4 regions of the Herbaspirillum lusitanum genome follow, and region 4 is predicted to be linked to each of the others. Evidence: predicted binding sites of a transcription regulator. Region 4 holds the regulator's gene; each other region holds the start of a gene.
What was found. Region 4 encodes sigma-54, which starts transcription at its own class of promoters, with help from an activator protein. Its sites were predicted from a motif close to TGGCANGNAANCTGCTTT; they were not measured.

Region 1: a site for sigma-54 is predicted at 2,020-2,037, ahead of DXT88_RS02945 (acetyl-CoA acetyltransferase). Genes of this name have one in related genera too.
Region 2: a site for sigma-54 is predicted at 2,042-2,059, ahead of DXT88_RS22650 (TorF family putative porin). Genes of this name have one in related genera too.
Region 3: a site for sigma-54 is predicted at 2,154-2,171, ahead of DXT88_RS21805 (ANTAR domain-containing response regulator). Genes of this name have one in related genera too.

The regions. Positions count from the first base shown of each region.
Region 1 is NZ_QXFG01000003.1:363,096-367,284, reverse strand. It holds gene DXT88_RS02955 (TRAP transporter large permease) at 1-542, opposite strand, end outside; gene DXT88_RS02950 (TRAP transporter substrate-binding protein) at 555-1,592, opposite strand; gene DXT88_RS02945 (acetyl-CoA acetyltransferase) at 2,071-3,258, shown strand; gene DXT88_RS02940 (acyl-CoA synthetase) at 3,338-4,189, shown strand, end outside.
Region 2 is NZ_QXFG01000018.1:166,535-170,723, forward strand. It holds gene DXT88_RS22640 (ammonium transporter) at 1-833, opposite strand, end outside; gene DXT88_RS22645 (P-II family nitrogen regulator) at 845-1,183, opposite strand; gene DXT88_RS22650 (TorF family putative porin) at 1,195-1,986, opposite strand; gene DXT88_RS22655 (accessory factor UbiK family protein) at 2,527-2,769, shown strand; gene DXT88_RS22660 (YifB family Mg chelatase-like AAA ATPase) at 2,780-4,189, shown strand, end outside.
Region 3 is NZ_QXFG01000018.1:26,751-30,939, forward strand. It holds gene DXT88_RS21795 (CmpA/NrtA family ABC transporter substrate-binding protein) at 1-843, opposite strand, end outside; gene DXT88_RS21800 (hypothetical protein) at 880-1,203, shown strand; gene DXT88_RS21805 (ANTAR domain-containing response regulator) at 1,281-1,904, opposite strand; gene DXT88_RS21810 (hypothetical protein) at 2,342-3,184, shown strand; gene DXT88_RS21815 (DUF3309 family protein) at 3,256-3,414, shown strand; gene DXT88_RS21820 (hypothetical protein) at 3,518-3,850, shown strand; gene DXT88_RS21825 (osmotically-inducible lipoprotein B) at 3,968-4,180, opposite strand.
Region 4 is NZ_QXFG01000003.1:198,271-202,459, forward strand. It holds gene grxD (Grx4 family monothiol glutaredoxin) at 1-307, opposite strand, end outside; gene hpf (ribosome hibernation-promoting factor, HPF/YfiA family) at 624-977, opposite strand; gene DXT88_RS02180 (RNA polymerase factor sigma-54) at 1,101-2,582, opposite strand; gene lptB (LPS export ABC transporter ATP-binding protein) at 2,618-3,361, opposite strand; gene lptA (lipopolysaccharide transport periplasmic protein LptA) at 3,363-3,920, opposite strand; gene lptC (LPS export ABC transporter periplasmic protein LptC) at 3,984-4,189, opposite strand, start outside.

The DNA of each region.
Region 1 (4,189 bases), 160 kb from region 4:
ACGGCAACGGCGGAGAGCACCTGCCTGACGCTGGAGCGGCTCGCCATGCGCGCAATCGCCGCCAGGAACATCAGGATGGCGCCGACCGGCAACGCAGCCGCGCGCAGGCCGTCGGGGATTTCCAACGCAGGCGTCGTGATCGCCATCTGCTCCGACGCATGGTCGACCGCGGGATGGATGATCATCAGGACAAAGATGCAGACGATCAGGGCGGCGACGGTTTCCAGCCAGACGCGCCATTTGTCGGAGAGCTTGTTGACGATGGCGGTCAGGCGCATGTGTTCGCCCCGGTCCAGCGCCAATACCGCGCCCAGCATCGACAGCCAGATGAACAGCGTCGAGGCCAGCTCGTCCGACCAGATCAGCGGGTCGTGCAAGGCATAGCGGTAGATCACGCCGGCCAGCAGCACGCCGGTTTCCACCACCACCAGCGCCGCGGCAACCGCGGCGACAACGTGCATGACGCCGCGATTGACGCCCGCCAGCAGACGCGCCAGCGGGTTGGTCGGCGCCGATGCAGAAGGCAGTCTCACTTCGGTCATCGCCGCGTCCATTTATGCCAACTTCCCGGTGTATTTCTCCAACAGCGCCCAAGGTTCGTCGCCGAACTTCTTGTGCCACTCGGCGTAGAAACCTGCGCTGCGCAGCTTGGCGCGGAAGGCTTCGTTGTCGGTGTCGTTGAAGGCCAGGCCCTTGCCCTTCATTTCGGTGGCCAGCGAATCGTTCAATGCCTTGACGTCGGCGCGTTGCTTGATGCCGGCTTCATTGACATTGCGCGTAACGATCTCTTGCAGATCCTTCGGCAGGCGTTCGAACGACTTCTTGTTGGCCAGGAACCAGAAACCATCCCACATGTGGTTGGTCATCGAGCAGTACTTCTGCACTTCGTACAGCTTGGCTGTCGAGATGATCGCCATCGGATTCTCCTGGCCTTCGACGATCTTGGTCTGCAGCGCGGAATACACTTCGGCGAAGTTGATGCTGGCCGGCGCCGCATCGAAGGCGCGGAACATCGACGTCCACAGCGGGCTCGGCGGCACGCGCAGCTTCATGCCCTTGAGGTCTTCCGGCTTGTTGATCGCGCGGGTGCTGTTGGTGATCTGGCGGTAGCCGTTGTCCCAGATCTTTTCAAATGCAAAGACGGTCGACTTGGCGTCGATCTGCTTGCGCACGTGCGCGCCCAGCTCGCCGTCGAGTGCAGCCCACACCTGGTTGTAATCCTTGAAGGCAAAGCCGACGCCGCTGATCTGCGCAGCCGGCACCAGCGTGCCGAGGATCAACGGCGACAATGTGAAGAAGTCGACCGCGCCCGAGCGCACCTGGCCCAGCGTGTCGGTGTCGTTGCCGAGCTGGTTGTTCGGATAGACCTGGAAGTCGATGCGGCCCTTGGATTCGGTCGCGATCTTGGCGGCCATTTCCTTGGCGCGCAGATTCATCGGATGCGTGGCCGGCAGGTTGTTGGCGTACTTCAGCGTGAACTCAGCTGCGGCAAATGCCTGGGTCGATATCATGCCGGTGGCAGCGGCAGCCGAAGCGACGGAAACAGTCTTCAAAAAACGACGGCGAGTGATGCTGGCAGTTGGGTTACCCATCTGTTTGTCTCCTGATTTTAGTTTTGGTTAATTTATGTTGCCGATACTAGTAACGACTAATTCAGCACTGCTTATGCGTCCTAGAGCAATTTGGATGCCAAGTCGTCGAAGTGTCTCGACTGACCTGGGCGCCCCTCCCTGAAGTCGGCATTGCACGCACATTCTCTTCGATAAACGCCTGATTCGACAAGGGATGTGAAGGCTAATCGGGTGTTTATTTTGATGCGACACCTGTCGCATTGCCTGAACACTTGATTGACACCTGTATGCGCTTTTCAGCCAGACCTCATACCGCAACGCAGCAAATTCACTCCAGCGCGCAACGTGCTATGTTTACCGCCATCACGGCCCGCCGACGCCGCCCGCACGGGCGCTGCCGTCATCACAAGAATCAACGAAACCAAGCCGCGCCGGCTGCCGAAAAACGTGGCATCGTTTTTGCATATTGTTGTCCCAACACACTCTTTCAGGAATCCACATGACTGCGCACATGACTGCATCCTCCCCCTGCATCACCGGCTGGAACCACTCCCAATTCGGCAAGCTCGACGGCATCGATCCGGAAGCACTGATCGGCCAAGTCGCCAAGGCCGCCATCGAACACGCCGGCCTGACGCCGGAAGACATCGGTTCCATCCACATCGGCACCTTCAACGGCGGCTTCCTCTACCAGGACTTCCCGTCCTCACTGGTGTTCAATACCTTGCCCGAGCTGCGCTTCAAGCCGGCCGTGCGCGTAGAGAACGCCTGCGCCACCGGCTCGGCCGCGATCCACTCCGGCATGCAATCGATCCTGTCCGGCCAGGCCAAGCACGCGCTGGTGATCGGCTTTGAAAAAATGACCGAGCTGGCCACGCCGCAAGTCGGCGAAGTGCTGCTCAAGTGCTGCTACGCCAAGGAAGAAGCCGGCATCCCGGGCGGCTTCGCCGGCGTGTTCGGCAAGATTGCGCAGGCCTACTTCGACCGCTACGGCGATCAGTCGGATGCCCTGGCCGCCATTGCCGCCAAGAATCACAAGAACGGCATGAGCAATCCCTACGCCCACATGCGCAAGGATTTCGGCTTCGATTTCTGCCGCAATGTGTCGGAAAAAAATCCCTTCGTCGCCGGTCCGCTCAAGCGCACCGACTGCTCGCTGATCTCCGACGGCGCCGCCGCGCTGATCCTGAGCGCCGCCGATGTCGCCAAGACCATGCAACGCGCCGTGACCTTCCGCGCCGCCGTGCACGTCAATGATTTCCTGCCGCTGTCGCGCCGCGACCCGACCCGCTTCGAAGCCGGTACGCTGGCATGGCAACAGGCATTGAAACAGGCCGACCTGAAATTGCTCGACCTGTCGCTGGTGGAAACCCACGACTGCTTCACCATCGCCGAGTTGCTGGAGTATGAAGCCATGGGCCTGGCCGAACCGGGCCAAGGCGCGCGCGCCATCCTCGACGGCGTCACCGCCAAGAACGGCCGCCTGCCGATCAATCCTTCCGGCGGTCTGAAATCCAAGGGCCACCCGGTCGGCGCCACCGGCGTGTCGATGCACGTGATGGCGGCGATGCAGGCCAGCCACGATGCCGGCGACATGCAGATTCCAAATGCGCGCTATGCCGGCGTGTTCAACATGGGCGGCGCTGCGGTGGCGAACTACGTGAGCATCCTGGAACGCGTGCATTGATTTTTCCCCCGTCGTCCCGGCACTGTCCGGGACGGCAGCAACAACGGTAGTAATTGCAACAACCGCAGCAAAGACCCACATAAAAATACACACGAGCGAGACGATGTTAACCAAAGTAATGAACCTGGGGCGCCTGCTATCCGACGTCGCCCGTCGCTTTCCTGACGAGCCCGGCCTGATCTTCGGCGACGGCACTGCGGACGGCAAAGGCGACAAGATCGCCACCTGGAAACAGATCAACGACCGCGTCGATACGCTCGCCCACTCGCTGCAAAAGCTGGGCGTGAGCAAGGGCGACAAGATGCTGGTCCACTCCCGCAACAACCTGCAGATTTTTGAAAGCGCCTGGGCGGCATTCAAGCTGGGCATGGTTTGGGTCCCGACCAACGTGCGCATCACGCCGCCGGAAGCCGCCTACCTCGGCCAGTCCAGCGGCGCCAGCGTGATGCTGTACGACCGCGGCTTCGCCAACTACGTCGACGCCGTCAAGGAAGTCTCCCCCGCGCTGAAACACGTCATCGCGTTACAAGACCCGCGCGCCGGCGAACTGGATTTCGAAACACTCGCCACCGCGACCGGTACGCATCAGTCCTTCGATGAAGTGGAAGTCGATTACGAAGACCCGCTGTGGTTCTTCTACACCTCAGGCACCACCGGACATCCAAAGGCGGGCATGCTGTCGCACGGCCAGATGGCTTTCGTCGTCACCAATCACCTCGCCGACTTGCTGCCGGGCCTGACCCATCAATCGCGCTCGCTGGTGGTCGCGCCGCTGTCGCACGGCGCCGGCATCCACGCCGTCGTCAACACCGCGCGCGGCGCCGCCAGCATCCTGCTGTCGACCGAACGCCTGGTGCCGGAAGAAGCCTGGCAACTGGTGCAGCGCCATCGCGTCGACAACATGTTCACCGTGCCGACCATCGTCAAGATC
Region 2 (4,189 bases), on a different contig from region 4:
CCGACCAGGCCGGCGATCGCAGCGTTGATGTGCACCACGGTGCCGCCGGCATAATCCAGCGCGCCCTTCTGGAACAACCAGCCGGAGATCGCAGTCGCCTTTTCTGCAGCAGCAGCGTCGGTGAATGCATCCGGACCAGGCCAGAACCAGACCATATGGGCCATCGGCAGGTACGAGAAAGTGAACCACAGGATCGAGAATGCGATCACGGCGGAGAACTTCACGCGCTCAGCGAAGGAACCGATGATCAGCGCCACGGTGATCGCTGCGAACGCGCCCTGGAAGGCCACGAACGACAGTTCAGGAATCACGACGCCCTTGCTGAAGGTTGCAGTGGTCGAGTCGCCGTTGAGGCCGTGCAGGAACAGACGATCGAAGCCGCCGAAGAACGCGTTGCCTTCAGTGAATGCGATGCTGTAGCCGTAGACGAACCACAGGATGTAGATCAGCGAGAAGATCACGAAACATTGCATCAGCACCGACAGCATGTTCTTGCTGCGGACCAGACCGCCGTAGAACAGGCCCAGGCCCGGCAATGTCATCAGGATCACGAATGCAGTACACACCAGCATCCAGGCCGTGTCGCCCTTGTTCGGAACCAGCACAGGTGCAGCTGCGGCGGCAACCGGGGCTGCAGCAGCGGCAGCAGCAGGAGCCGCTGCAGGCGCTTCGGCTTTCGGTGCGTCAGCCTTCGGCGCTTCCGCCGCAGGAGCAGCAGCAGCGGCGGCTTCCGGCTTCGGCGCGTCTTGCGCCTGGACCGGTGCGGCGAAACTCACCGCCAACAACAACGTGCCGATTGCAAGCGCACTTGAAAACATTTTCTTGATACTCATTACTGTCCCCCTTAAAGAGCGTCTTTGCCGGTTTCGCCGGTACGGATGCGGATAACGTCCAGCAGATCTTGTACGAAGATCTTGCCGTCGCCGATTTTGCCTGTACGTGCTGCAGCCTCGATGGCTTCCAGCGCGCGCTCAACGATGGAATCGTCAACGGCGGCTTCGATCTTGGTCTTCGGCAGGAAGTCCACGACATATTCCGCACCGCGATACAGCTCAGTGTGGCCCTTTTGGCGGCCGAAACCTTTGACTTCCGTCACGGTGATCCCTTGCACGCCGATCGCCGATAAGGCTTCACGGACCTCGTCGAGCTTGAATGGTTTGATGATCGCTGTAATCAGTTTCATACCGACCTCAATTAGAAAGTTTTGCTAAGGGAGAAAACAACGCCATTCCGACCAACATTTTTCAGACCATTTGACGCTGGCGTTGTGCTAACGCCGTCTTTCAGGTCAGTACCGACATATGCCACACCCAGAGTGATGCCGGCCAGATCTTCAAATGTTTTGCTCACACCGATTTTCCAGTCGTTGTAGCTGAACTGGGCGGTCGAGCCGTGGACGCTTTGGTGACCGAGATGCAGACCTACCACGGTGCCAAAGTAGCTGTCGATGTTGGCGCCCAGATCGTAGTACTGGCTGTACTTGCTGTTGACAGCACCGAACAGATTGGTCAGCGATTGCGAATATTTGAAGTAGCCAGGGCCATAGCCGACCTGGCCATAGAGTTCGAATGTGTTGGCATTCTTGACGCCGCTGTTTGCCAATGTGTTGCCTGGATAGTAGTAGTACAGGCCGCCGACGTCATAAGTGAAACCGCCGCCGATATCGCCGCGCTTGCCACCGTAGATATCCCACTCGATATTGCCCTTGGTGTTGGTAGGGGGCGTCGTATTGGCACCCGCGTCCTTGATCCATTTGATGTTGGTCGCCCATGTACCCAGATACAGACCGGTTGGATTGTTAGTGTAGTCGGCACCCACTTGCAAAGCCGGATCGAAGCGCGTTTGTGTCAGACCGCGGTAGCGATAGTCGCTGACGACTGCCGCATTGAAGGTGAATTCATTATCTGGCTTAGGTGCGTCCTCGGCATGCGCGAAGCTGGATGCAAACGATGCTGCGACTGCGGCTGCAAGAATCAATTTTTTCATGGCGTCCCTCTAGGTTTCTGTTAAACAACAAATTGTTCATTTCTGCACAACTTGTATAGCAGGAGCCATGCCAACCCTTTTTTGGCAGTTTGCGTTACTTTTTTTAGCGCAAATCAACATTCCAATTAGGCATTTTTTCTTTTTTTCCCAAAAACAGTGCATTAGAGTGAAACACAAACGTCGCCGCACAACAATAGTGCGCAACAATTTCAACGCAACATTTTCCCTTGGGAAATTTTTGTTTTTTATGGTGCATCGCCGGGCGCAGTTTTGCCACCCGGTTGAGGACGCATAAAAGTGTTGCAAAAATGACATCAATCTAAAGCCGCTTCATGCCGGATTGCGGCAACCGTCCCCGACGATTGGATAAACCGTGACACCCGCCGCAACCGGCGCTGAACGTTTCGGCGCTATTCCATTCTGACATGCAGCACCATCACACCGATTGCACCGGCGTGTTTTGCGTTGCTTTGTTTTCCCGCACGACAACGAAAGCGCTACACTTGTCGGATAGTCATTACTCAAAATAAAGGAAGCATCATGGACAAACCACAATTCTTCGAAGATATTCAGTCCAAAATCAACAAGGCAATCGAAAACTCTCCCGCCAAAGACATCGAGAAAAACGTCAAGGCCATGCTCAGCCAGGGTTTCTCCAAGCTGGACCTGGTGACCCGCGAAGAATTCGACATCCAGGCGCAGGTGCTGGCCAAGACCCGCGCCAAACTGGAAGAACTGGAAGCCCGCGTAGCCGAACTCGAAGCACGCCAGAAAGCCTCGTGATTCCATCCCCATGAGCCTTGCTGTATTGAAAAGCCGTGCGCTGGCGGGCATGCAAGCGCCCCAGGTCACGGTGGAGGTACACCTGGCCAACGGTCTGCCGTCCTTCACCATCGTCGGCCTGCCGGAAACCGAGGTGAAGGAATCCAAGGACCGCGTGCGCGCCGCCCTGCAGAACGCGCGCTTCGAATTTCCCGCCAAAAGAATCACCGTCAATCTTGCGCCCGCCGACCTGCCCAAGGAGTCGGGCCGTTTTGATTTGCCGATCGCGCTGGGCATCCTGGCTGCCTCCGGACAAATGCCCGGCGACGATCTCGACGAATACGAATTCGCCGGCGAATTATCGCTGTCGGGCGACTTGCGACCGATCCGTGGCGCCTTGGCGATGACCTACGCCATGCGCACCTCGCATCACAGCGACGGCCGCCGGCGTATTTTCATCCTGCCGCGCGACAGCGCCGACGAAGCCGCGCTGGTCGCCGACGCCACCATTTTCCCCGCTGATTCGCTGCTGCAGGTGTGCGCCCATTTCGCCGCTCGCGGCGCCGACACCGACGTACGGCTGACACAGCACCGGCCGGCCATCAAGCCTGCCGCACCAGCCTATCTCGATTTTTCCGACGTCAAAGGCCAGTTGCAGGCCAAGCGCGCGCTCGAAGTCGCTGCAGCCGGCGGCCACAGCGTGCTGCTGGTGGGGCCTCCCGGCACCGGCAAGTCGATGCTGGCGGCGCGTTTCCCCGGTATCTTGCCGCCCATGACCGATGAGGAGGCGCTGGAATCGGCAGCCGTGCAATCGCTGACCAGCGGATTTTCCGCCGCGCGCTGGAAGGTGCGCCCTTACCGTTCGCCGCACCACACCGCATCCGGCGTCGCACTGGTCGGTGGCGGCAGCACGCCACGCCCCGGCGAAATCTCGTTGGCGCATCGCGGTGTATTGTTCCTCGACGAGCTCCCGGAATTCGATCGAAAGGTGCTGGAAGTATTGCGCGAGCCGCTCGAATCAGGCCAGATCACGATCTCCAGGGCCGCGCGTCAGGCTGATTTCCCGGCGCGCTTCCAGCTCATCGCTGCGATGAATCCCTGTCCGTGCGGCTTCCTTGGCGCGCGTCATCGCGAATGCCGCTGCACGCCGGATCAGGTGACGCGTTATCAGGGAAAAATTTCAGGTCCGCTGCTGGATCGCATCGACATGCAAATCCAGGTCGGCGCCATCGCGCATGACGATTTGCTGCAACAAGCCGCAGGCGAAGCATCGGCGGACATTGCCGCGCGCGTGGCAAGCAGCTTCGAGGTGCAGCAACAGCGCCAGCGCAAAAGCAACTACCTGCTGTCGACCACCGAAATCGATCTGCATTGCAAACCCGATGCCGCCGGCGAAGACTTGCTGCGTACCGCGATGACGCGCCTGAACTGGTCGGCGCGC
Region 3 (4,189 bases), on a different contig from region 4:
GATGCGTTGATCGATGACGTCCTTGCTGGTGTTGACGTAGGACTTGTCGGCGATCACTTCGGCCATCTTGTTCTTGTTGGCCAGCGAGGCGTCGATCCATTTGCTGGCCTCGAGGATTGCCGCCATCATGGCGCGACAGGTATTCGGATATTTCCTGGCGAAGTCGAGCGTGGTGCCGAGGACTTTTTCCGGATGGTCTTTCCAGATGTCCTGCGTGGTGGTGGCGGTGATGCCGACGCCGTCGACGATCGCGCGGTGGCCCCAGGGCTCGCCGACGCAGAAACCGTCCATGTTGCCGACCCGCATGTTGGCCACCATCTGCGGCGGCGGCACGGTAATCACCTTGGCGTCCTTCATCGGATTGATGCCGTTGGCGGCCAGCCAGTAGTACAGCCACATGGCATGGGTGCCGGTCGGGAAGGTCTGCGCAAAGATGTATTCGCGCTTGTCGGTTTGCATCAGCTTGGCCAGCGACGCGCCGTCGACGCCGCCCTTGTCGGCAATCTTCTTCGACAGCGTGATGGCCTGGCCATTGTTGTTCAGGCTCATGAGCACGGCCATGTCTTTCTTCTGACCGCCGATGCCCATCTGCACGCCGTAGATGAGGCCGTAGAGCACGTGTGCCGCGTCCAGCTCGCCGTTGGTCAGCTTGTCGCGCACGCCGGCCCAGGAGGCTTCCTTGCTGAGCACGATCTTGATGCCGTATTTCTTGTCGAAGCCGAGCACCGAGGCCATCACGACGGAAGCGCAGTCGGTCAGCGGAATGAAACCGATCTTCACTTCTTCCTTCTCCGGTTTGTCGGAACCGGCCGCCCAGGCTCCTCCCGTGGCTAGTCCCAACATGCTCGCTCCCGTTGCAAGTCCTGCAGTCTGAATCAATTGACGACGCTTGAAATCCACTTCGTTCACAGCTTCCACGGCCTTGCTCGCTTGCTCTTTGAATTCCATCGCATTCCCCATTTGTTCGGCGGCAAAAAAAAAGGCGTCCCTCCGGCATGCACTGAGTCATGTCGAAAGACGCCTTTGTCTTGGATGGATCCGACCGCCATTGGCCGGATCGTTCATTGCGCAAACCTTGCGCTAATGCAGACGATTCAGCAAAGAGCGTGCCAAGCACATGGAAAAGCACGTGAAAGCCGCGCCGTTCATGGGCATGGCGGCAATCCGCCGTGGCCGGATGGAAAGCAAAAAGAGAGAAATTGACGATGCCGGCGGCGCACCGGCTTTGTGCTGCGCACCAATTTGGCGGTGCATGCACGCCGCCACAGCGAAGAAAAGTGTCAGCCGAGCAAATCTTCGACGTCCAGCAGGCGCTGGGCGATTTCGGAAAGCTTGAGGTTCTTGTTCATGGCCATGCTGCGCAACTTCTGATAGGCCTCGTCTTCCGAGAGCTTGTGCCGGGACATCAGCAGACCTTTGGCGCGCTCGATCACCTTGCGCTCGGCCAACTTGTGTTTGGTGTCCGACAATTCGGTCAGCAGCTTCTGTTCCCGGCGAAAGCGCGCCAGCGCCACGTCGAGCACCGGCTTGATGCGCTCGGCTTGCAGCCCGGCCACGATGTAGGCGGTGACGCCGGCTTCCATGGCGGCTTCCATGCTGCTGGTGTTGTCGTCTTCGGTAAACATGACGATGGGGCGGCGTTCGTCGCGCGTGGCGATGACGATGTGCTCGAGCACGTCGCGCGCGTCGGATTCGGCGTCGATGATGATCATGTCGGGCTGGAGCTGGGCGATGCGCTCGGGCAGATACAGGTCGGCCGGTAGCGAGGCGACGATATTGTAGCCCGCCTCCAGCAATCCGATGCGCAAGGCTTTGCTACGCTCGGCCTGCTCCTGCAGGTCGGTGTCGGTCTCATCGGCGTGGTCGATGATGGTGTTGACGACGACAATGCGTAGATTGCGCATGTGAGGTTCCAATGTTCGACTGGACATCGTGAATCGCTTCTGAACTCGTTACGGGTCTGGATGGTTGTGGCGCATCCCGTACCGGACCTGGACTGCGCCGGTTTCATGTTGCCACACCTCCACGCTGCATGCCCGCCCGAATATCCTCCGGATGCAGCGGGCGAATAGTAACCCATTTGGAAATGCTGCACACTTTCCCTCATCTTGTGAGGCATTTTAAATGGGACGCCGCTGCGCGCTTGTCAGCAACAAGCAAAAATCAAACCAGAAAACACGGTGCAACGGTATCGCCATTCCGAATCCCCTACTCCGCCACTCGCCTTTTCCTACAGGAAATTGAGGCAGACGCCTATCTACCGCAGGCAAGGCGATTGTTAACATCCATCGCATCAACATTGCTTCGCACTTGCACCCTATCAGCCCGGAGGAGATTACCCATGTCACGTCGCATTCGTTGCCTGCCGGTTGTCGGCAAGTCCGTGCAACTCGCTACCTATTTTGCCGCAGGCAGTGCCCTTGCATTGACGTCGGCCAGCGCGCTGGCCGACCCGTCGCCGGCGCTGGATCGCTTCAGCCTGTCGGCAGGCGCCTACTACGTTGACCCGACTTTCCGCGTCAACGCCAACTCGCAGTACGGCTCGTACCAGTCCGGCGACATCGACCGCGACCGCACCGCCTTGCCGCGCGTCCGCGCCGAGCTGCTGCTGTTCGACAGCCAAGGACTGTCGTTCGACTATTTCACTTACAAGAAAAATTACGGCGGCGCCATCAACCGCACCATTCCCGTGGGCACCGGCTCCACCCTCAATGGCAATGGCGACGCCAATATCCAGGTGGACATGGCGTCGCTGGCCTACAAGTGGTGGATCGGCCAAGGCAACGACGTCTTCGGCATCGGCCTCGGCGCCGGCTACTATCGCGCCAAGATTGACGTCAATGCGGCAGCCACGCTCAACGGCGCGGCCGGCACGTTCAGCGACAGCTACTCCGAAAAAACCTGGGCGCCGCTGCTGGAAGTCGGCTGGAAGCATGCCTTCAGCAAGGACCTCCGTCTCTATGCGGAAGCCTCCGGCGTGAAGAAAAACTGGGGCAGGGTCACCGGCCACATCTATGGCGCAGCAGTCGGCGCCGAGTGGTATCCGCTGGCCAACCTGGGTATCGGCGCCGACTACGGCATCACGCGCATCAAGATCAACCGCGACGGCGGCGGCGCCATCGACGACGCCAATCTGGATATCCGCCTGAAAGGTCCGTCGGCTTACGTGAAGGTACGTTTCTGACATGGACGCCATGCGGCTTCGCATGGCGACGATGAACGCTGCAACCCTGCAGTAACAACAAGGAGAACAACATGACACTCGGCACCATACTTCTGATCGTTCTTATCCTGATCCTGATCGGCGCCCTGCCGACCTGGCCGCATAGCCGCTCATGGGGTTATGCCCCCAGCGGGATTGCCGGCACGATCGTCATCATCCTGTTGATCCTGGTATTGCTCGGACGACTATAGTCCCGGGGATTTCATGCCGTGCAGGGCAAACAGGATATGATGGCGGCGTTGCACCTTGAGGGTGCAACGCCGTTCATCATTTCTACCCGAGGAGTCTGCAACGATGAGAAAAAATCGCCGACCACACCTGCTTCTGATGCCGCTCCTGCTGGCGGCCGGCATTGCCGCCGCTGCCGTGCATGCGCCGGCGTTGGCCGCTGAAGAAGACGTTTCCCAGGAAGATCCCGCACGCTGGTATCAAGGCGACGACACCGCCCGGTTGCACTACAAAACGCTGGTCAAAGAAGCCCGCGCCGCCGGGGCCCAGGCGCTGCAGGAATGCAAATCCCTCAAAGGCGCAGAAGCCAAAGGCTGCCGCAAGGAAGCACGCGACAATCAGAACAGCGATCTGGCACGCGCCAAACGCATTCTGAAGGCACGCAGCGCCGTGGAATGAACCGGACACGCTCGCGGTAGACTGCGTCTTCACAGAAGCGAAAAAGGGACCCGCGGGTCCCCTTTTTTCATTGCGGCTGAATCGATCCGGCCGTACTTTGGTCTTTACTTGCCGGCCTTATTTTCCGACCTGATTACCAATCACGCCGCCAACTGCAGCGCCACCGGCAGTACCGATGCCGCTGCCGCCGGTCAGGACGGCGCCGCCCACTGCACCGACGCCAGCGCCGACCGCCGTATTCTTGTCACGCTGCGACATGCCGCTGCAACCGCTCAGGATTGTCAGGGCACAGACAGTGATCGCAGTCACTGAAATTTTACTTATTTTCATGATGACACC
Region 4 (4,189 bases):
CCTTGAACAGGGTTTGCAATTCGCCCGATTCGTACATTTCGCTCAGGATATCGGAGCCGCCGATGAATTCACCCTTGACGTACAGCTGGGGAATGGTCGGCCAGTTCGAGTATTCCTTGATGCCCTGGCGCACGTCGGCGCTTTCCAGCACGTTGACGGTCACGATGTTTTCCGCGCCGCTGGCCTTGAGCAATTGGATCGCCTTGCCCGAGAAGCCGCATTGCGGGAATTGCGCCGTGCCCTTCATGAACAGCACGACGGGGTTTTGGGTAACGGTTTCCTTGATCCAGGATTGGACTTCGCTCATGACTACACCTTCAAAAAGTTCGCAATGCCGCCATTATATGAAAAAGCGGGCGCGTGCGTTGGGAGAGTGCCGTTGTGCAGGGAATGTCTTTCAGGCAACACGGCGCGGTTTATGTTCTGGCCTGCTGTGACCAACATGTAAATGATTTGCGGGATTGCAAGACAGGCTTGGGAGGCAGGCGGAAAATATTCCGTAAAAGATCTTGGAATATTTGAAAGGGTTTGAAAAAAACCAATAAAGTCATGCCGCGAAAACAAGAAAGGGCGCTTGCGCGCCCTTTTTCTGTTGCCGGTCCAGTCCGCCGGCTAGTTGGCTATCACGAGGCAGTTGCGGAAACCGGTTCTTCCGGCAGGCGTTTTGCCATCGAGTGATGGTTTTGTACGCGGTCCTTGTGCTTGATGACCTGGCGATCCAGCTTGTCGATCAGCATGTCAATGGCGGCGTACAGGTCGTGTGCAATGCTCTCGGCATGCAGGTCTTTCCCCTTGATATGAACGTTTATTTCTGCTTTCTGGCGTTTTTCTTTTTCGGTCAGCTTGTCTACGCTGAGAATGACACTGATGTCGATCACATGGTCAAAGTGGCGCTTGATGCGCGTCAGCTTGTTTTGCACGTACTCGCGGATGGCGGGGGTCAAATCGAGGTGATGGCCACTAATGGTCAGATTCATACAGCACTCCTATCGTGAGATTGCTGGAGGTTCTTACGCATTGTCCGGTTGCTTGCAGGCAGCACCAGAACAAAACACCCGAACTCAACAGAACACAGCAACGATGCTTTGCTTCAGAAAAACTTACAGAGATTTGCGGAGATTCACCGGCGGGATTTTGAGCACTTCGCGGTATTTCGCGACGGTCCGTCGCGCCACCACCATGCCCTGTTCCGCCAACATATCTGCAATCTTGCTATCAGAGAGTGGGTTCTTAGGGTCTTCTGCTCCTATCAGTTGTTTGATGAGAGCCCGTATCGCAGTGGAGGAAGCTTCACCTCCGGTTTCTGTTGCGACGTGGCTGCCGAAGAAGTATTTCAACTCAAACATGCCATGCGGGGTCAGCATGTACTTCTGAGTCGTTACACGAGAAATAGTGCTCTCGTGTAGACCTAGTGTATCAGCTATTTCGCGCAACACAAGGGGGCGCATGGCAACTGCGCCATGTGAAAAAAAGTTGCGTTGCCTCTCAACAATTGCCTGGGCGACACGCAAAATCGTGTCGAAGCGCTGACGCATATTTTTAATCAGCCACTTGGCTTCCTGCAGCTGCGAACCGAGCGATCCGTCGCCCTTGGTTTGCTTGAGCGCATTGGCGTACATGGCGTTGACGCGCAGTCGCGGCATCACGTCATGGTTGAGCAAAACCTGCCAGCCGTCCTTGGATGCTTTGACAATCACGTCGGGCACGACGTAGTCGGACCGGCCCGAGGCAAACACCGCGCCGGGATGCGGATGGCACTGGCGGATCACGGCTTGCGCCTCGCGCAGGTCTTCATCGTCGCAACCGAGCGCCTTCTTGATCTTGTTGAAATCGCGCTGGGCGAACAGCGCCAGATAATCCTCGACGATGGTGAGCGCGAGCCGGCGTGTGACAAAGGCAACTTTCGGCAGGCGCCGGATCTGCAGCGCCAGGCATTCCGAAGCACTGCGCGCGCCGACGCCGGCCGGATCGAAACTCTGCAGCAGCTTCAGCGCAATGGTCAGTTCGTCAAGTTCGATTTCCAGTTCTTCGGGCAGGCGTGCGTGGATTTCTTCCAGCGGCTCTTCGAGATAACCGTGGTCATCAATCGCATCGACGATCAGCTCGATCAATGCGCGATCGCGCAGGCTGCGTACGGTGAGGCGGGTCTGCTCCTGCAAGTGTTCGCGCAAGGTGACGTCGTGCGCTTCGAGTTGCGGGCGCGAGTCTTCGTCGTCGGGCGTCTTGCCGGTGCGGGCGACGTCGTCGAAGCTCCAGTCGGCGTCGCTGCCGGCATGCTCGTCGCCGGCCGGGCTGTCCTGCGGATCGCCGGCTTCGCCTTCAGCGGGCGCGGCGCTGGGCGCGCTGTTCTCGACCGGCTCGGCCTGCGCCGAAGGCGAGCTGCTGAGGGCGCCGTCGGCCAGCAGCCGCACGGAATTGTCGAGCGCGTCGTCGAGGCGTTCCAGCAGTGGATTGTCCGACAGGATCTGTTCCAGTTCCTGATGCAGCTCCAGTGTCGACAGCTGCAGCAAACGGATCGACTGCTGCAACTGCGGCGTCAATGCGAGATGCTGGGAGGTGCGAAGCTGGAGGGATTGTTTCATTCAGTTTTCAGTTGGCCGCAAAAATTGCGTGCAGATTACATGCGGAAGTGTTCGCCGAGATACACGCGGCGCACGGATTCATCGGCGATGATGTCGTCGGGGCTGCCGCTGGCCAGCACGGTGCCCTGATTGATGATGTAGGCGCGGTCGCAGATGCCCAGTGTTTCGCGCACGTTGTGGTCGGTGATCAGCACGCCGATGCCGCGTTCCTTGAGGAAGCGCACGATGCGCTGGATCTCGATCACGGCGATCGGATCGATACCGGCGAACGGTTCGTCGAGCAGCACGAAGCGTGGATCGGTCGCCAGCGCGCGCGCGATCTCGACGCGCCGGCGTTCGCCGCCGGACAGCGACAACGCCGGGCTTTCGCGCAGCTTCTCGATCTGCAATTCGTGCAGCAGGCTGTTGAGGCGGCCTTCGATTTCATCGCGGCTGAGCGACTTGCCGTCTTCCTTGCGCAGTTCCAGCACGGCGCGGATGTTGTCTTCCACGTTGAGCTTGCGGAACACCGAGGCTTCCTGCGGCAGATAGGACAGGCCGAGTTGCGCACGCTCGTGGATCGGCAAGCGCGAAATCGCCGAACCGTCGAGGTCGATCTCGCCGCCGTCGGACGGCACCAGGCCGACAATCATGTAGAACGAGGTGGTCTTGCCGGCGCCGTTGGGGCCGAGCAGTCCGACCACTTCGCCGCTGGCGACCTCGAGCGAGACATCGCGCACGACCTGGCGCGCGCCGTAGCTTTTTTGCAATCCGCGTACAACCAGAGAACTGATCGCCATGTTATTGGCCCTTCGAAGAATCGACGCGCGGCTGGATGATCGCGGTGATGCGACCGCCGCCGGGTTTGCTTTCGCCGGTGTTGGTGTTGTTGACCGAATAAAACTCGGCGCGGCTGTCGTAGGAGATGAACTCGCCGTTGACCTCGTCGGTCACGCGCGGGCCGTCCATGCGCTGCATATGGGCACGCGTAAACAGTTTCGAGATTTCAGTCTTCTCGCTGTATTCGATGCGTTCGGCCTGGCCTTCGATCCAGAGGTTCGGACCGCCGTCGCGCTTCTGGCGGAAACTCGCCAGTTGGCCCGGCGCTGCGTACAGGATGGCGAATTCATAGCCGGCCGGGTCGGTGGTCAGCACCACCTTGCCGGCCTTGATCAGCAGCGTGCCGCGCGTGAGCACGACGTTGCCGGTGAAGGTCTTCACCTGCTTGACGTCGTCGTACACCATTTGCTCGGCTTCGATGCGGGTCGGCTTTTCCGTGTCGGCGCGTTCGGCGCGGGCGATGCCGGCGACGCTCATCAGAAGCACGGTAAACAGCGGCAGTAGGGATGTCGTTTTCATAGGATCCTGCGCAAGTATCTCGTTTGATTGTGCCAATTGGCGATAGGGGCTGAGGGCTAACGGCTAACGGGACGGACGTGAGCGCGGCTGGTACGTGCCGCGCACATTGTGGAGCAATTGAAATTCCTGCGTCGCGTTGTTGGCGATCATGCCGGTGCCGGTCATGATGGATTGCCCCATCGTGATTTCCACCGGCTTGTCGGTGCGGGCGATGTCTTCATCGGGCAGCAACAGAAGGTATTCGGTTTTCAGGTGCATGTCTTCGGCAG